One region of the Pseudomonas sp. S3_A03 genome, then DNA from elsewhere that is predicted to be linked to it. Evidence: riboswitches for the same ligand, from Rfam matches in the RefSeq annotation. Region 1 holds a riboswitch; each other region holds the start of a gene.
What was found. Region 1 has a riboswitch for cobalamin ahead of AB4O25_RS06275 (CbtB domain-containing protein). Riboswitches for the same ligand answer to the same signal wherever they lie in the genome.

Region 1 (6,354 bases):
GTTCGGCAACGTCTCGCACCAGGCCCAGACCCGCCTGTACTTCGACCTGATCCGCAACGGCGCGGAGCAGAACTTCCTGCGCCTGATGCCTGCCGACACCCGCGACGGGTTTATGGACGACTGGTACCAGAACAGCGGCAAGATCAAACTCTGGCTGGACTACGAAGCCATCGACGACGACAAGCCGAGCGGTCTGCACCTGGATGAAAAAGACCCCAAGCGCGACTTTGCCAACCAGTTGCTCACCCGTTACGGCGATTTGAATGCCAGCCCGGACCCGATCAACCGTTGCGCGGGCGCCTATTGCTCACGCAACGGTATCTCCGCGACGTTGCAGGATGTGGAACAGGCCCTCAGTCGCCTGACCTCGCGCCCGGCGGCGGGGCTCAAGGTGATCGATCAATTGCCCGAAGCGACGATGTTGCGTATCGAGACCGCCAGCGGCCAGCGCATGGTCTACAGCCTGCTGCGCAACCGTGCCCACAGTAACGTGGCGTTCCTGCTGGGTGAGGCCTATCGCTATCAGTCGGGCCTGGATACCTTGACCGTTTACCCGGGCGTGCTCAGCAGCTACCCCAACTTCATGTTCAATATCCCGGCCCGGGAAGTGCCTGCATTCGTTGCGCAGATGGAACAGGCCAAGGACGCCAAGCAGTTCGAAGCCATCGTTGATCGTTGGGGCGTGCGCCGCAGCCATCCGCTGTTCTGGCAGTATTTCCATGATTTGTCGCAGTACATCCGCGAGACAACGCCTGTGGAAGAGGGGGTGTTGGACATGAATCGTTATGAAAACCTCTGACAGGCAGGTCGACGCTTTTCCGACAAAAATACTCGGACTTTGTACCTGCGTAATATTTTGGCGTAAACTGCCGGCAAGCCTGTGAGGAGTTTCCATGACTGCCATAACCATTACCGACGCCGCCCACGATTACCTGGCCGACCTGCTGTCCAAGCAGAACACCCCAGGAATCGGTATCCGCGTCTTCATCACCCAGCCCGGCACCCAGTACGCCGAGACCTGCATTGCCTACTGCAAGCCTGGTGAAGAGAAGCCTGAAGACACCGCCCTGGGGCTGAAAAGCTTCACCGCGTACATCGACAGCTTCAGCGAAGCCTTCCTTGATGACGCCGTGGTCGACTACGCCACCGACCGTATGGGCGGCCAGTTGACCATCAAGGCGCCCAACGCCAAGGTGCCGAATGTCAACGCCGACAGCCCGGTCAACGAGCGCATCAACTACTACCTGCAGACCGAGATCAACCCGGGGCTTGCCAGCCACGGCGGCCAGGTCAGCTTGATCGACGTCGTCGAAGACGGCATCGCTGTCCTCAAGTTCGGCGGCGGCTGCCAAGGCTGCGGCCAGGCCGACGTGACCTTGCGTGAAGGCATCGAGCGCACCTTGCTCGAGCGTATTCCGGAGCTCAAGGGTGTACGTGACGTGACCGACCATACGCAGAAAGAAAACGCCTACTACTGAGTAAGGCGTTCACTGCGAAAATAAAAAACGGCGCCCCGTGAGCGCCGTTTTTTTATACTTTTAATTCAGTGGGTTACGTTGTTTATCTCAGACGGAAGATTAGGTGTGGGGGCTTGCTTCCGATAGCGGTGCCTCAGTCGCCTCGACCGCTGGCTGATACACGCATCTGGTAAAAAAGCTAAGGTCGATAAAGATGCGCATGCCCAGCCCGATACAGCGATGACTCGCTGAAACTGTCATTGGCCAGCACCCGACCCACCACAATCAGCGCCGTGCGCCGAAAGCCCTTGGCGGCGACTTTGCCGGCGATATCAGCGAGCGTGCCGACCGCCCAATCCTGGTCCGGCCACGTCGCGCGGTGCACCACGGCAATCGGGCAATCCGCGCCGTAATGCGGCAACAGCTCGGTGACGATCTTTTCCAGATGATTGACCCCCAGGTGAATCGCCATGGTCGTGCCGTGGCGGGCCAGGCTGTCGAAGTCTTCGCCGACCGGCATGCTGGTTTTATCGGCGTAGCGCGTCAGGATCACGCTTTGGGCGATGTCCGGCAGGGTCAGTTCGGCCTCCAGCAACGCAGCGCAGGCCGCCACTGCGGTGACGCCGGGGATGATCTGGAAGGGAATGTCCCATTCGCGCAACTGGCGGATTTGCTCGCCAATCGCGCCGTACAGGCTCGGGTCGCCGGAATGCACACGTGCCACGTCCTGGCCTTTGGCATGGGCGGCCTTGATCAGGTCGATGATTTGCTCCAGGTGCAATTCGGCGCTGTTGACCACCTGTTCCGCCTGATGGCCGTCCAATACCGCTGCGGGCACCAGGGAGCCGGTGTAAATGATCACCGGGCAACTGCGGATCAACCGTTGGCCCTTGATGGTAATCAATTCCGGGTCGCCGGGGCCGGCGCCGATGAAGTAGACGGTCATGGAGAGTTCCTGTCGAAAAACGGGCGAGCATGAAGGATGCTCATGATCGGAAAGCGCGATTATCGGGATTTTAGCCGGCGCAGGCCAACGCAAAGGTGGCCTGGGCGGTTTTCCGGCGGGTGATCAACAAGCGGGCAGGGCCGCCGCAGAGCTGTTCGGCCAGGGCCAGGGCGGCGCTTTCGGCGATGCCGTAACAGCCGGTATGGGCGAAGGCAACTGCGGATTTATGGCTCAGCCGCGCTTCATAAACGGCCAGTTGCCCGGCGCTGAAGCACCGCAAGGGCAGGTCGAGCCATCGGGCCAGGGCGAGTAGCCCCGGCTCGTTTTGTTTACGGTCGATGCTGGCCAGTGCCATGACACGGTGACGCTCGACGCCGCCCTCGGCGAGGGCCGCATCAAACAGGCCCAACAGGGTGGCTGCATCACAACCGCGCTGGCAGCCCAGGCCGACCACGTAGGTCATGCCGAGTAGCGATCATCGCGGTTGCGACGGAACAGCCAGGCGCTGATCAGGCCCAGGGCCAGCCAGAACGCCATATTGGTCAGCTGCGAGGCGATCTTGAACTGCGCCTCCAGGGCTTGCGGCGCGAGCATTGAATGCACTAGCGGCTGCGGCGCGCCGAGTAGGTGCGGCACCGCGAGGATGGCTGCGCCCAGCACTTTGAGCAGCCCATTGCGGCCGAAAACGATCAGCGCAATACCGGCGGCAGTAGAGGCGGCGGTGCCGATCCACCATGCCTGGCGTAGCGCCAAGTCAGCGGCGGCAGTGCCCGGCAACTCCGGTGGCAGGCCGAGGGTTGGCGCCAGCACAAAGGTCGCGTAACCCGCCAAGCCCCACAGCAGGCCTTGGGCGGTGCGAGTCGGCGTGCGCAAGGTGTAAAGGCCAGCCAGCATCAGCGCAAAACCGACGGCTACCACCAGGTTGGCGCCCGTGGTCGAGAGCACGCGCTGCCAGCCGTCTTCCGGCTCCCAGGCTTCGGCGTCATGGGTGTGCGCGGCAGCGCCGGCGGCGTGCTCATGCACAACCTCTGTGGCGGCCGGGGCTTTTTCAAAGGTTTCCGCCTGCAGAATCAGCGGGGCAACCCAGAAGCTTTGCAGCAGGGTCAGCAGCAGGGCGGCCAACAGGCCGCTGAACCCTGCGGTTTGCGCAATACGCTTGATCATGTCGGCAGGTCTCAATGGCACGGGAACGCGGCGCTGTGGCGGGTATCGTGGGCAGCGTTGTGCACCGCCTCAATGTGCGAGAAACCGGCGAAATACACCAGGCACGCACCGAGGATCGACGCGCCGATAGCGGCGCTCAGGCGTTGGCTCAGGGTGGAGGTGCTGCTGGCGGTGTGCGAGGTGCTGCTGATGATCGACATGGCGCGTCCCTTTCAGGTGTCAGGGTGAAACGAGCGCATGAAAACCCCGCGAGCCAGGCCCACAGGGTTCTGAACAGCGCCCGCCCACCGCGGGTTTGTTATCTGAAGTTTTCGGGCCGGTCTCCGGGCTTGCGAGGGACACTGGGTCTATAAAGCATCGCCTTCCCATGCCGTACAGGCACAGTGGATCTGACGCTTCGCTCGCTTACCGTTGCGGGGGCAGCACCGGACTTGCCATACGGATATGACGTACCGGTTTCCCGTTTCACCCTGTGAAGGGCACCCGAAACAAGGCTTGTAGGAAAGCATGCAGAGCGGCGGTAGTCAAATTGACCGAGCCCCTGTAGCCTTGCACCCTTCGAGGTTCTTCGGCTCAGGCCGAAGCTAAGAAGGGAACGCGGTTCAAGCCGCGGCTGCCCCCGCAACTGTGAAGGGTTTACCGACTGCCATGCCACTGCCGATCAGGCGGGAAGGCGCAGCCGGCGCCGGTCGTACGGCCCGCAAGCCCCAAGCCAGGAGACCTGCCTCGCAACCGATTTTCCAATTCAACCGGGCGGGGTGATCCGGTGACGAAATCCGCTGCTGCGCGCTGTTGCAGGGCCAATCGTCCCGTATGCCCGCCCCAAAAGGGCATCCGATGAAAACACTGGCCAAACTTCCCGTCACCATCGTTACCGGCTTCCTCGGCTCGGGCAAAACCACCTTGCTGCGCCATATGCTCGACAACGCCCAGGGCCGTCGTATCGCGGTGATCGTCAACGAATTCGGCGAGCTGGGTATCGACGGTGAAATCCTCAAGCAGTGCTCCATCGGTTGCACCGAAGAAGAAGCCAACGGCCGTGTCTACGAATTGGCCAACGGCTGCCTGTGCTGCACGGTGCAGGAAGAGTTCTTCCCGGTGATGCGCGAACTGGTGGCCCGTCGTGGCGACCTCGACCATATCCTCATCGAAACCTCGGGCCTGGCCCTGCCAAAACCGCTGGTGCAAGCGTTCCAGTGGCCGGAAATCCGCAGCGCCTGCACGGTCGACGCGGTGATCACCGTGGTCGACAGCCCAGCCGTGGCCGCCGGCACCTTTGCCGCGTTCCCGGACCAGGTCGACGCCCAGCGCAAACTCGACCCGAACCTGGACCACGAGTCGCCGCTGCACGAGTTGTTCGCCGACCAACTGGCCAGCGCCGACCTGGTCATCCTCAACAAGTGCGATCTGATCAGCCCTGAAGACCTGGCCCGCGTACGCCTGGAAGTCGCCGAAGAGCTGCCGCCGGCCGTCAAGGTCATTGAAGCGAGCAGCGGTCGCCTGCCGCTCGACGTGCTGATCGGCCTGGGTGCCGGCTCCGAGGAGCACATCGATGGTCGCCACAGCCATCACGATCACCACCATGAAGGCGAAGACGATCACGACCACGATGCGTTTGATTCGATCTCCATCGACCTGCCGCAAGCCGACGAAGCGCTGCTGCTCGACGCCCTGACCCAACTGGTGGTGCAACACGGCATCCTGCGCATCAAAGGGTTCGCCGCGATCCCCAACAAGCCGATGCGCCTGCTGATCCAGGGCGTGGGCACGCGTTTTGACAAGCATTTCGACCGCGCCTGGGGCGCAGACGAAGCGCGCATTACGCGCCTGGTGCTGATCGGCCAGGAGCTGGATGCCGCTGCCCTTGAAGCGCAATTGCGCGCCGCGCTCAGCGCTTAACCCATGCACCTGCTCAGGACTCAGCCCGGTGGTTTCGTCGCGGACGACAATATTGCCGACCTTGGTCAAACCCCCGCCGAACTGGTGATCCTGTGTAGCGGCGATTCGAGCCTGGCGCTGCTGGCCGAAGCGGCGCAGCAACTGCCCGAGGATTACCCCAGCCTGCGCCTGGCCAACCCGATGCAGGTGCAGAACCACGCCTCGGTCGACCTCTACGTTGACGAAGTGCTGCGCCACGCCAAGGTCATCCTGATTTCGTTGCATGGCGGCATCGCTTATTGGCGTTACGGCATCGAACGTCTGGTGGCGTTGGCCGAGCGCGGCGTCACGCTGATCCTGGTGCCGGGCGATGATCGTCCCGACCCCGAGCTCAGTGGTCTCAGCACGGTCAACGCCGAGCAACGCGAGCGCCTGTGGCAATTCCTGCGTCAGGGCGGCTTGGGCAATGCGCTGGATTTCTATCGCTGCCTGGCCAGCGGTTATCTGGGCCGTGATTACCCGTGGGCCGAGCCGCAACCCCTGGCGCGCACCGCGATCTATCACCCGCGTAAAGCCAACGCCCGGCTCAATGACTGGCAGGCCGATTGGCATGCCGAACGGCCCGTGGTCGCGGTGTTGTTCTACCGTTCGCATTTGCAGGCGGCGAATACCGGTTTTATCGACGTGTTCTGCCAACGCTTGCAGGTGGCGGGCCTGAACCCGTTGCCGATGGCGGTGGCCAGCCTGAAAGAGCCCGGTTGCCTGACGGTGGTCGAGGACCTGCTGGACGAGGTCGGCGCGGCGCTGATTCTCAACACCACCGGCTTTGCTCAATCAAGCCCCGAAGCTCCGCACCTGCGCCCGTTTCGCCGCAATATCCCGGTGATCCAGGCCATTTGCGCCCAAGAC
Region 2 (6,354 bases), 950 kb from region 1:
TTGCGTTGCTGCTCGCCTATCTGTTCGATCCCGTGGTGGATCGCCTGGAGAAGGCCGGGCTGTCGCGGACCTTGGGGGTTGTCGCGGTGTTCGCGCTGTTTACCCTGATCATCACCGCGTTGGTATTGGTGCTGGTGCCGATGTTGGCCAAGCAATTGTTCCGCCTCTATGAACTGGCGCCACAGATGCTCGACTGGTTGCAACACACGGCGATGCCGTGGGCCCAGGCCAAGCTCGGGCTGTCGGACGGCTTCTGGAAGTTCGACAAGGTCAAGGCGGCGATCAGCGAACATATGGGCCAGACCACCGATATCGTGGGTGTGATCCTCAGCCAGGCCACCGCCTCCAGCCTGGCATTGATCGGCTGGCTGACCAACCTGGTGCTGATCCCGGTGGTAGCGTTCTATTTGCTGCGCGATTGGGATGTGATGATGGCCAAGATCCGCAGCCTGCTGCCGCGCAACCGCGAGGAGCGCATCGTCGCCCTGGCCGGTGAGTGTCATGAAGTGCTCGGGGCGTTCGTGCGCGGGCAGTTGCTGGTGATGCTGGCACTGGGGATCATCTACGCCGCCGGCTTGATGGCGATAGGCTTGGAGCTGGGCCTGTTGATCGGCCTGATCGCGGGCTTGGCCGCCATCGTGCCGTACATGGGGTTTGTGATTGGTATCGGTGCGGCGCTGGTGGCCGGGCTGTTCCAGTTTGGCGGTGACCTTTACCCGATGCTGGGCATTGTTGCGGTATTCATGGTCGGCCAGGCCCTGGAAGGCATGGTGCTCACCCCATTGCTGGTGGGCGATCGAATCGGCCTGCACCCCGTGGCGGTGATCTTTGCGATCCTGGCGGGCGGCGAGCTGTTTGGCTTTACGGGCATCCTCCTGGCGCTGCCGGTGGCGGCGGTGATTATGGTGCTGGTGCGCCATGTACATGATTTGTACAAGGATTCCGAGGTGTACACGGGCGTCGAAGACCCCGAGTTGTAATCGCGGCGTCACAAACCCGGCTTCGGCCGGGTTTGGCGTTTATGGCCCTGTGCCGTCAAACAAACCGCAAAAAACCGGCAAGTTAACGCAAACCTTTGATTTTGCTTGTGGTCTGCTGCATTGTGCGCCCGGCTTCACGGGTATAAACTTTGCAAACTTTACACAGAGGCCACTAACGGTTCGATGGGAGCCGTTCAGTCAGCATGAAACCGATTCAGCTGCCCTTAGGTGTGCGTCTGCGTGATGACGCCACCTTTATCAATTACTACCCAGGCGCCAATGCCGCTGCACTCGGCTATGTCGAGCGGCTCTGCGAAGCCGACGCCGGGTGGACTGAAAGCCTGATCTATCTGTGGGGCAAGCATGGCGTGGGGCGTACCCACCTGTTGCAGGCCGCCTGCCTGCGCTTCGAGCAAATGGGTGAGCCGGCGGTATACCTGCCGTTGGCTGAGCTGATGGATCGCGGCATCGGCATCTTCGACAACCTTGAACAGTACGAACTGGTGTGCCTGGATGACCTGCAGGTGATCGCCGGCAAGGCGGATTGGGAAGAGGCGCTGTTCCATTTATTCAATCGCTTGCGTGACAGCGGCCGGCGCTTGCTGATTGCCGCCGCCACGTCGCCTCGGGAATTGCCGGTCAAGTTGGCCGACCTCAAGTCACGCCTGACCCTGGCGCTGATCTTCCAGATGCGCCCCCTGTCCGACGAAGACAAGCTGCGCGCCCTGCAATTGCGTGCATCCCGTCGTGGCCTGCACCTCACCGACGAAGTGGGGCACTTTATCCTCACCCGCGGTACCCGCAGCATGAGCGCCTTGTTCGATTTGCTTGAGCAGCTCGATCAGGCCTCTTTGCAGGCGCAACGAAAATTGACGATCCCTTTTCTCAAAGAGACGTTGGGTTGGTAACACGTTGATTTGTCACGATTCGGCACTTTTCAGGCGCCAGAAAACCTGCGTCTGAGCCCGGCGGGCTACGCATTTACGTCATTAATTGGAATCAGGGCTTAGATGTCACGGTCCAATCGCGAAGTCACATAGCGCACGATTGAATTTGCAAATCGATGTGATAGAGGGCATAGTCTCGGCTTCTTTACACATCAGCCACGGTCGTGCCCATGCTAAATCGCTTCGCACCCCTCGTGCCTCTCGCACTCGTTACCCTGTTGTTTGGTTGCGCCTCCCACCCTCAACACGTGGCAGAGCAGCAGAAGCCTCAACAACAGTCCCAGGCAAAATTCGTCGCTGCGCAGTCTGCTTCCGTTTATGAAGAAGAGCTGGCAACCGAGAAAGAACTGGCCGATTTCTCCGGCAACAAGCCTTACCAGCTTCCAGTTCTGGCCGACAGTATCCTAGAACGCGGCATGTCCCTGATCGGTACCCGTTACCGTTTCGGCGGTACCTCCGAAGCCGGTTTCGATTGCAGCGGTTTTATCGGCTATCTGTTTCGCGAAGAAGCCGGCATGAACCTGCCACGCTCCACGCGCGAAATGATCAACGTGAAAGCACCGTTGGTCGCACGCAACAACCTCAAGCCCGGTGATCTGCTTTTCTTCAGTACGGCAGGCCGTGGTCGTGTCAGTCACGCCGGTATCTACTTGGGTGACAACCAGTTTATCCACTCCAGCAGCCGTCGCAGTGGCGGTGTGCGAGTCGACAGCCTGGGTGACAGCTACTGGAGCAAAACCTTCATCGAAGCCAAGCGCGCACTCGCCATGGCCCCGACTACGGTTACCGCCAGTAAGTAAACTTAAAGTGATACTTGAAGTTTGACGCGTAAGCGCTAGAATCCCTGGATATTGTTGTAACCCGTTCGCGCGAGCTTTGCTTGCGCGTTCTGGTTTTCAGCGTTCGGCAGCGAAAGCCGCATCCAGACCAGGATTGTTCTGCACATGTCGACCTCGGCCCGCCTGATTCTAATTGTTTGCGCCGCGCTTCTCAGCGCCTGCGCCAGCCGCACACCGCCGCCTGCGCCCATCGCGGTCAAGCCCAAGCCGGTGTTCAATTATTCCACCCAGAACTTTTCGCCTGCTGCCGAAGACGTGCTCTTTCGTGCGCTGGGCCTGGTCGGCACGCCTTATCGCTGGGGCGGTAACACGCCGGACTCCGGTTTTGATTGCAGCGGCCTGATCGGCTTCGTCTACCGCGACGCCGCCGGCATTTCCCTGCCACGCACCACGCGCGAGCTGATCGTGATGCGCGCCCAGGATGTGAGCGAGCAGAACCTGCAAACCGGCGACCTATTGTTCTTCGCCACCGGTGGTGGCTCGCAGGTCAGCCATGCTGGGATCTACGTGGGTGAAGGTCGCTTTGTCCATGCGCCGCAAACCGGTGGCACGGTGAAACTGGACACCCTGTCCAAAGCGTATTGGCAGAATGCTTACCTGAGTGCCAAGCGCGTATTGCCGGGCAATCTGGCGCGTAATCCTTAGAATCAATGCCACGTTGCACGCTTAAAGCTGCAAGACGGCGCAATGCCTGCTTGTAGCTTTAGGCTTGACGCTTGCAGCTAGCCCTCCAACCCACTAACCTTCGCCGCTTGTTCCAGGTGCTCTGTGACCCGTGGGTCGACAGAGTGAAACAGGGAAGCCGGTGAGTGAGCGCGCTTATACACAGCGCCGCCGCAATTCCGGCGCTGCCCCCGCAACGGTAAATGAGTCAAGACCCTGCATTGAGCCACTGTATCGCTCGCGATATGGGAAGGCGCAGCGTCGGCCTGTTCGCTTCAGAACGCCACTCATGAGCCCGGAGACCGGCCAGGATCATCCAACAGCATCACGGTGGGCGATGCTTGGCTGTCTGTTTTTTCTTTTCCCTGCCCGCCGTTTTTGTTCAGCCCCAACGGAGAGCTGCCATGACCGATACCCCCGACCGCGATGAACGCCACCTGGCACGCATGCTGCGCAAAAAAGCCGTGATTGACGAGCGCATCGCCAATTCACCCAATGAATGCGGCTTGCTATTGGTGCTCACCGGTAATGGCAAAGGCAAGAGCAGCTCGGCATTCGGCATGCTCGCCCGCGCCATGGGCCATGGCATGCAGTGCGGCGTGGTGCAGTTCATCAAGGGGCGTAACAGTACCGGCGAAGAATTGTTTTTCCGCCGTTTCCCCCGAGCAAGTGCGCTTTCACGTGATGGGCGAAGGCTTCACTTGGGAAACCCAGGACCGGCAGCGCGATATTGCCGCCGCCGAAGCCGCCTGGGCCGTGTCGCGCCAATTACTGCAAGACCCGTCCATTGGCCTGGTGGTGCTGGATGAGCTCAATATTGCCCTCAAGCATGGCTACCTCGACCTCGATCATGTTCTGAGCGACCTGCAAGCCCGCCCACCGATGCAACACGTGGTCGTCACCGGCCGTGGCGCCAAGCCCGAGTTGATCGAAATGGGCGACACCGTCACTGAAATGGGCATGCTCAAGCATGCGTTCCAGGCCGGTATCAAGGCACAGAAGGGCGTCGAACTGTGAACCCGCCCCGTCATTGCCCGGCTGTATTGATCGCCGCTCCGGCGTCCGGCCAGGGCAAAACCACCGTCACCGCCGCGCTCGCCCGTTTGCATCGTAACCTGGGGCGCAACGTGCGCGTGTTCAAATGCGGCCCGGACTTTCTGGACCCGATGATCCATGAGCGCGCCAGCGGTGCGCCGGTTTATCAATTGGACATGTGGATGGTGGGCGAGCAGGAAAGTCGCCGCTTGTTATGGGAAGCGGCGGGGGAGGCGGACCTGATCCTGATCGAGGGCGTGATGGGCCTGTTCGACGGCACGCCGTCCAGCGCCGACCTGGCGCGGCACTTCGGCGTGCCGGTGTTGGGCGTGATCGACGGCACCGCCATGGCCCAGACCTTTGGCGCGCTGGCATTGGGCCTGGCGCGCTATCAGCCGGACCTGCCGTTTGCCGGGGTACTGGCCAACCGCGTCGGCACGCTGCGCCATGCGCAGTTGCTCGAAGGCAGCCTCACCGAAGGCCTGCGCTGGTACGGCGCGTTGTCACGTGAGACCGGTATCGAGCTGCCCAGCCGTCACCTGGGGCTGGTGCAGGCCAGCGAATTGAATGATCTCGATGTGCGCCTGGACGCCGCCGCCCAAGCCCTGGGCGGTAGTTGCAAAGTCGCGCTGCCGCCGCCGGTGGCCTTCGCCGCACCGCAGGTGATCGAGGCGGAGCCATTGCTCAAGGGCGTGCGCATCGCCGTCGCCCGTGACGAAGCCTTCGCGTTCACCTACGGCGCCAGCCTCGACCTGCTGCGAGCGATGGGGGCTCAGTTGAGCTTCTTTTCGCCGATCCATGATCACGCACTGCCCGACGCCGACAGCCTCTATCTGCCCGGTGGTTACCCGGAACTGCACCACCAGGCGCTGTCGGAAAATACCCCGATGCTCGCTGCCATCCGCGCCCACCACGCCGCCGGCAAGCCGTTGCTCGCCGAATGCGGCGGCATGCTCTACCTGCTGGACTCGCTCACCGACGTCGACGGCAACCGTGCCGAACTGCTCGGCCTTTTACCGGGCGATGCGGTGATGCAAAAGAAACTCGCGGCCCTGGCCCTGCAAAGCGTCGAATTGCCGGAAGGCGTGTTGCGCGGGCACACGTATCACCATTCCCTGACCAGCACCGAGTGCGAGCCGATTGCCCGTGGCCTGAGCCCTAACGGTGGGCGCGGTGCCGAGGCGGTTTACCGACAGGGGCGGATGACAGCCTCTTATGTGCACTTTTATTTCCCATCGAACCCATCAGCGGTCGCCGCCTTGTTTGCACCCAATGTGGGAGGGGCTTGCCCTCGATAGGGCCATGACCGACAACGCATTTGCCCCGGCCGACCGCGACGCCGTCTACCGCGCCATCGCCGAGCGCCGCGACATGCGCCACTTCAGCGGCGGTACGGTGGCTCCCGAATTGCTTCATCGCCTGCTCCAGGCCGCGCATCAGGCACCCAGTGTGGGTTTGATGCAGCCGTGGCGTTTTATCCGCATCAGCGACCGCCACCTGCGTGGGCAAATCCAGCAAGTGGTCGAAGAAGAGCGCGTGCGCACCGCCCAAGCCCTGGGCGAACGTTCCGATGAATTCATGAAGCTCAAGGTCGAAGGCATTCACGACTGCGCTGAAGTACTGGTGGCGGCGTTGATGGATGATCGCGAGCGGCACATTTTCGGCCGCCGTACCTTGCCGGAAATGGACATGGCTTCGCTGTCCTGTGCGATCCAGAATCTATGGCTGGCTGCCCGTGTCGAAGGGCTGGGCATGGGCTGGGTATCGTTGTTCGACCCCCAGGCCCTGGCCGATCTGCTGGGCCTGCCGCCCGGCGCCAAACCCCTGGCCGTGCTGTGCCTGGGGCCGGTGGCCGAATTCTATCCGGCACCGATGTTGCAGCTCGAAGGC
Region 3 (6,354 bases), 640 kb from region 1:
GCGGCATCAGTGCCAAGCCGGCACCGGCGCTGACGCACGCGAGCATGCCGTGGTACGACTCGATCTCGAAGATCTTGCCCGGCACCGCGCCGTCCTGCGCAAACCAGCGCTCGAAGTGGTGTCGGTAAGAGCAGTTGGAACGGAACGTGTAAATGTTCTCGCCGTTGACCTCCCTGCCCCGCGTGATCGGCGCATGATGCAGCGGCGCAATCACCACCATCTCTTCCTCGAACACCGCCACGCCCTCCAGCGTCGAGTGCAACACCGGGCCGTCGACAAACGCCGCCGTCAACCGCCCCGACAACACGCCTTCGATCATCGTGCCCGAAGGCCCCGTGCTCAGGTCCAACTCGACCTTGGTGTGTTTCTGGTTATATGCCGCCAGCAACGCCGGAATACGCACCGCCGCCGTGCTCTCCAGCGAACCCAAGGCAAACGCGCCCTGGGGCTCCTCCCCCGCCACCGTGGCGCGGGCCTCTTGTACCAGGTCGAGAATACGCCGCACATAGCCGAGGAAATTCCACCCGGCCGGCGACAGGCGCAAACGGCTCTTTTCACGGATAAACAACTCCACGCCCAGGTCCTGCTCCAATTGCTTGATGCGCGTGGTGAGGTTCGACGGCACCCGATGAATCAACTGCGCGGCGGCGCTGATGCTGCCTTGCTCGGCAACCGCCTTGAAAATTTCCAGCTGCACCAGATCCAAGTCATTCTCCAATCGTGAATGTATTGCTTAATATTATTCAGTTTCCAGAAAACATCCAGCCCCGTACGCTCACCACCATCCCAACGTACTTACAGGACGGTGCCATGAACGCGATTTCCTCCCAGACCCACGCCCTGTCGATCAACCCCGCCAACGGCGAAACGGTCGGCAGCTACCCGTACGAGACCGCCTCGCAATTGGACACAGCGCTCAACCGCGCCACGGGTGCCTTCCGCACCTGGCGCCGTACACCGGTGAGCCAACGCGCCGAACTGCTGCTGGGCCTGGCGACCGCGCTGCGCGGTCAAGCCGAAACCATGGCACAGATGATCACCCTGGAAATGGGCAAGCCCATTGCCCAGGCCCGTGCCGAAATCGAAAAATGCGCGCAACTGAGTGAATGGTACGCCGCCCAAGGCCCGGCCATGCTTGAGCCGGAGCCAACCCTGGTGGACAACGGCACTGCCCACATCGAATACCGCCCGCTGGGCCCGATCCTCGCCGTGATGCCGTGGAACTTCCCGGTATGGCAAGTACTGCGCGGCGCCGTGCCGACGCTGCTCGCCGGCAATACCTACGTGCTCAAACACGCGCCGAACGTGATGGGCAGCGCCTACCTGATCCAGCAAGCCTTCCAGAAAGCCGGTTTTATCGAAGGCCTGTTTGAAGTGATCAACGTGACCACCGAGGGTGTGTCCAGCGCCATCGCCGACCCGCGCATCGCTGCCGTCACCCTCACCGGCAGTGTGCGTGCCGGCATCGCCATCGGCTCCCAGGCGGGCGCGGCGCTGAAAAAATGCGTGCTGGAACTGGGCGGCTCCGACCCGTTCATCGTGCTCAACGATGCCGACCTCGACGCCGCCGTACAGGCCGCGCTGATTGGCCGCTTCCAAAACAGCGGCCAAGTTTGCGCCGCCGCCAAGCGCCTGATCATTGAGGCCGGTGTGGTCGAAGCCTTCACCGCCAAATTCGTCGAGGCCAGCCGCGCCATGGTGATGGGCGACCCGACCTCAGCCGACACCTACGTCGGCCCGATGGCCCGCTTCGACCTGCGGGACGAGTTGCACGGCCAGGTCCAGGCCACTCTGCAAGAAGGCGCCACATTGTTATTGGGCGGCAATAAAGTCGCAGGGGCCGGTAACTATTACGAACCGACCGTACTGGCAGACGTCACCGACCAGATGACCTCGTTCAAACAGGAGCTGTTCGGGCCGGTGGCCTCGATCATCACCGCCCGCGACGCTGACCACGCGGTGGCGCTGGCCAATGACAGCGAATTCGGCCTCACCGCCAGCATTTTCACCACCGACGCGGCCAAGGCGCGGGATATTGCCAATCAGTTGGAAACCGGCGGGATCTTCGTCAACGCCTTCAGCGTCTCCGACCCACGCGTGGCGTTTGGTGGCGTGAAAAAGAGCGGGTTCGGCCGCGAGCTGTCGCACTTTGGTGTGCGCGAGTTCTGCAATGCACAGACGGTGTGGCGGGATCGCAAATAAAACAGGCAACACCCGTCAACTGTGGGAGCGGGCGTGCTCCCACCTTTGACCTGCGGTGCTTTTCGACCAATCGACCGTCACTTCCCCCACTGCTTTTGCAGCATGCCCTTACTTGCTTCCAGCCGTTGCTCGCGCAGTAAGCCAGTCGCATGCCCGACAGGAAAGCAGCTGCGTCAAAGCGCCCACAGGCGGATCAAGGCAAACCCCAGGTCTACGTTGACGCAGTCACGCCCATCTACCCACTCATCCCCGCGAAGGCGTCGTCCGGTGTTGGTCTCGCGCTCACCTTTGGCAATCACCAGCACAAACAACCGGACCGGGCATTCGAATGAGCGCAACCGCTCAACATCAGCCCCTCACTGACCAATTGCCCTCCAGGCACTTGGCTTGGGATATGTCGCCCAGACACTTGATTTCAGCAACCATGCTCGTTGAGCCACTGTCGTCCAGGGCATACAGGTCGGCTTTGCGCCGCTCGCCAATCGGCAAATCGGTCCAGAGGCTGATGTCATTCTTGAACCAGGCATACAAGCTGATTTCGGCCTGAATCCAGTGCTCGCGGCAACTGTTCAGTTGCAACACCTGTTCGAGTTTATCGCCCATTTCACGAAAGGCCCGCTCGAACAAAACAATCCATTGATCAGCATTCATGACTGACTCCCTGTGTATGACGTATCGAGGCTAGTGCTTGACTGGTGCATCCCAGCAATCCGGGTGGCGTGCGCAGACATCGTATTGGCGATCCATCAAGGCCATGCGGTTAATGTGGGCGTCCGTGGCCGCCCGGAACGACTGATTGCTGGTTGTGATATAGGCCGCGGTGCGGTCAGTCAGGCGTGCGTTTAACTGGCTGCGGGTGTGGGCATCCAGTGCCTGGGGGCGAATCGAAAGGGCGCGGCAAATAATATCATTGAGCCATCACTGCGTATCACCCCATCGCCCAAGCATTCGCAGGGCGGTACAGCGCATCAATCCAGCATCCGGCTAAGCAGCCGGTGCCCATCTGCCGTCACCTCGACCATCGCCGACAACATCACGCCGTCGGCACCGTCCGTGGAGAGCAGGCTCCAAAAGTCCGGTGGCTGATACCTCACACCAACGGTGCCCGCCTTGGCGATCACATACACGTTGAGCACTTGCCCGGGTTGCATCAACGGGCTGTCACCCTCGACCTTGTAACCGAGCACTTGCGGCTTTTGTATGCGCGCCTGCCCCATGGCATAGCCCGCAAACTCACGCACCGCGACGGCATGGCCCGCGTCCAGTTCCTGTTGTATCGCCGCCCCCACATTGGCCAGCCGCTCGCCGCCCTGAACGTGGGCGACTCCGTTGGCCAGCGCACGGCGCGCAGTCATCAGCAATTGGCGTTGCGCCGGGGTGGCATTGGGTGTGGCAAACGTCCAGACCTGAGCAACATGGGCCTGCGCCGATGCCGCGATCAACTCCACTTTTACCAGCGCCGCGTCCGGGAACGGCACATCGGTGGGCGGCGCGGCGCTCACCTGGTTATTCACCGACACCGCCACCGCTGCCGGGTAGCCGCGATAACCGAACATCATCGGCAGCCAGCCGTGCTGTGCGTACTGGTCGAGTAAAAATTCCTGGACCGCAGTGCCGGTGCCGCCCTTGCGGATCAGCGGCGCGACCTTGCGCAACAGGTCACTGGCGATGGGCGCCAGTTTGGCTTCCTCGGCAAGAATGGTTGCGTCATCCAACTGGGCGATGGCGCGGGCCCTGTCGCCGATCGCGTCGGTGTAGCGGGCGAGCGCAGGGTCAGCGGCGTGTGCGCTCATGCAAAACAACAGTGGCACTATTCCCAGACGTATCAACATGGCCTTCCTTGGGTTGGTTATGGACGGACCCGAATTGTACCTCCACCCAGCGCCCAAGATGGACTACCATACCGCGCCGGTTCCCAAACGGGACTAATAGGGAATTCGAAACGCCGCACGCGGCGCCAATCGAAACTGCCCCCGCAACTGTAGATGCCGAGCCTGCTCCTTCATGCCACTGGACACCGTCCGGGAAGGCCGGAGCGAGGCGACGACGCATCAGTCAGGAGACCTGCCGGCCCAGCAACATCACTCACCGGCGGGGTGTCCGGGAAGGACATCCTCGCCTGCCCGAGCGGCAGCGTTCGAGGGCGTATTTCCGAGCCGTAACGCCCCTGCTGCACGTACGGTTCACACGGAGATTGCCCCATGCTGCCACGCGTTACCGCCCTGATCGCCGGGCTGGGCTTATGTGCCCTGGCCCAAGCGGCGCCCACTCATTACCCGCTGGCGGTCGAAAACTGCGGCAGCACCGTGACCTTCCAGCACGCCCCCGAGCGCAGCGTGACCATCGGCCAGGCCGCCACCGAAATGCTCTACGCCCTGGGCGTGGGTGACAAAGTGGTCGGCACCTCGCTGTGGTTCAACAGCGTGTTGGCGCCGTTCAAGGCGCAGAACGACGGCATCGACCGCCTGGCCAACAACGAGCCGAGCTTTGAAGCGGTGATCGCCAAGCGCCCGCAACTGGTGGCGGCCGAGCTGGAATGGGTGGTCGGCGCGCAAGGGGTGGTGGGCACGCGCGAGCAGTTCCATGAATTGCAAATCCCCACCTACCTGCTGCCCTCCGACTGTGAAGGCAAAGACAACCTGGTCGGCGCCGACGGCACGCGGCTGGAGCCGTTCCGCATCGAGACGATCTACAAAAGCATCCACCAACTGGCGCAGATCTTCGACGTGCAGGATCGCGGCCAACAACTGAACGACGAACTCAAAGCGCGCCTGGCCAAATCCGTCGCCACCGCGCAAGGCAAGGGCTTGAAACACGCCAGCGCACTGGTCTGGTTCTCCAGCGCCGAGATGGCCAGCGACCCTTATGTGGCCGGGCACAAGGGCGTTCCCGAATTCATGTTGGAAACCCTCGGTTTGCACAACGTGGTGCAGTCCGATGAAGAGTGGCCCGCCGTCGGCTGGGAGACCCTCGCCAAAGCCAACCCGACCTTCCTGGTGATCGCCCGCATGGACCGCCGCCGCTACCCCGCCGACGACCATGAAAAGAAACTCGCCTTCCTGCGCAGCGACCCGGTCACGCGCAACATGGACGCGGTAAAAAACAACCGCATCATCATCCTCGATGCCCTGGCGCTGCAGGCAAGCCTGCGCACCTTTGATGGCCTTGAACAACTGGCCGCGGCCATCGACGGCTACAACCTGCCCAAATGATCCGTACCCTACTCGCCCTCGCGCTGCTGCTGGCCGCCGTCCTCGCCGGCGTGGCCATCGGCGAAACCGCCATCGAACCGCAGGTGGTGTTGCAGGTGCTCGCCAATAAACTGTGGAACGCCGGCTACCTGCTGGACCCCATCGACGAAGGCGTGGTGTGGAACTACCGCCTCACGCGCACCCTGGTCGCCGCCGCCTGCGGCGCCGGGCTGGCCACCTGCGGGGTGATTCTGCAATCGTTGTTGCGTAACCCGTTGGCCGACCCGTACTTGTTGGGCATCAGCGCCGGCGCCTCGACCGGCGCGGTGCTGGTGGCGTTGATGGGCGTGGGCGGCGGCTTGGTTTCGCTGTCGGCCGGCGCGTTTGTCGGGGCCATGGCGGCATTCGCCCTGGTGATTTTATTGGCGCGGGCCAGTGGCTCCATGAGCGGCACCGGGCAGATCATCCTCGCGGGCATCGCCGGCTCGCAGCTGTTCAATGCGCTCACCGCATTCCTGATCACCAAGTCCGCCAGCTCGGAACAGGCGCGCGGCATCCTGTTCTGGCTGCTCGGCAACCTCAGCGGCGTGCGCTGGCCGTCGGTGTGGCTGGCGGTGCCGGTCGCCGTGGCGGGCTTGGCCGTGCGCCTGTGGCACCGGCGTGCGCTGGATGCGTTTACCTTCGGCAGCGACTCGGCGGCGTCCCTCGGCATTGCGGTGCGCCGCGTACAGTTTGTGCTGGTGGGCTGCGCCGCGCTGGTCACCGCGGTGATGGTGTCGATTGTCGGCTCCATTGGCTTTGTCGGCCTGGTGATCCCCCACGCCGTGCGCTTGTTGCTCGGCACCGGGCACTCGCGACTGCTGCCGGCCAGTGCGTTGGGCGGCGCCTTGTTCCTGATCGCGGCCGATGTGCTATCGCGCACCTTGATCAAGGGCCAGGTGATCCCGGTGGGCGTGGTCAC

Region 2: another riboswitch for cobalamin. It lies ahead of cobO (cob(I)yrinic acid a,c-diamide adenosyltransferase); the one in region 1 lies ahead of AB4O25_RS06275 (CbtB domain-containing protein).
Region 3: another riboswitch for cobalamin. It lies ahead of AB4O25_RS09370 (ABC transporter substrate-binding protein); the one in region 1 lies ahead of AB4O25_RS06275 (CbtB domain-containing protein).

What each region holds. Positions count from the first base shown of each region.
Region 1 is NZ_CP162753.1:1,435,571-1,441,924, reverse strand. Features, by position in the region: gene AB4O25_RS06300 (fatty acid cis/trans isomerase) at 1-799, shown strand, start outside; gene nfuA (Fe-S biogenesis protein NfuA) at 894-1,478, shown strand; gene cobM (precorrin-4 C(11)-methyltransferase) at 1,657-2,403, opposite strand; gene AB4O25_RS06285 (cobalamin biosynthesis protein) at 2,474-2,866, opposite strand; gene AB4O25_RS06280 (CbtA family protein) at 2,863-3,567, opposite strand; gene AB4O25_RS06275 (CbtB domain-containing protein) at 3,579-3,767, opposite strand; cobalamin riboswitch at 3,865-4,069, opposite strand; cobalamin riboswitch at 4,112-4,310, shown strand; gene cobW (cobalamin biosynthesis protein CobW) at 4,405-5,466, shown strand; gene cobN (cobaltochelatase subunit CobN) at 5,470-6,354, shown strand, end outside.
Region 2 is NZ_CP162753.1:2,383,604-2,389,957, reverse strand. Features, by position in the region: gene AB4O25_RS10770 (AI-2E family transporter) at 1-980, shown strand, start outside; gene hda (DnaA regulatory inactivator Hda) at 1,184-1,888, shown strand; gene AB4O25_RS10760 (C40 family peptidase) at 2,098-2,727, shown strand; gene AB4O25_RS10755 (C40 family peptidase) at 2,872-3,411, shown strand; cobalamin riboswitch at 3,509-3,754, shown strand; partial or broken gene cobO (cob(I)yrinic acid a,c-diamide adenosyltransferase) at 3,834-4,446, shown strand; gene AB4O25_RS10745 (cobyrinate a,c-diamide synthase) at 4,443-5,762, shown strand; gene bluB (5,6-dimethylbenzimidazole synthase) at 5,767-6,354, shown strand, end outside.
Region 3 is NZ_CP162753.1:2,073,967-2,080,320, forward strand. Features, by position in the region: gene ptrR (putrescine utilization regulator PtrR) at 1-706, opposite strand, end outside; gene AB4O25_RS09350 (aldehyde dehydrogenase family protein) at 811-2,202, shown strand; gene AB4O25_RS09355 (hypothetical protein) at 2,376-2,540, opposite strand; gene AB4O25_RS09360 (hypothetical protein) at 2,551-2,853, opposite strand; gene AB4O25_RS09365 (M24 family metallopeptidase) at 3,171-4,034, opposite strand; cobalamin riboswitch at 4,095-4,288, shown strand; gene AB4O25_RS09370 (ABC transporter substrate-binding protein) at 4,404-5,414, shown strand; gene AB4O25_RS09375 (FecCD family ABC transporter permease) at 5,411-6,354, shown strand, end outside.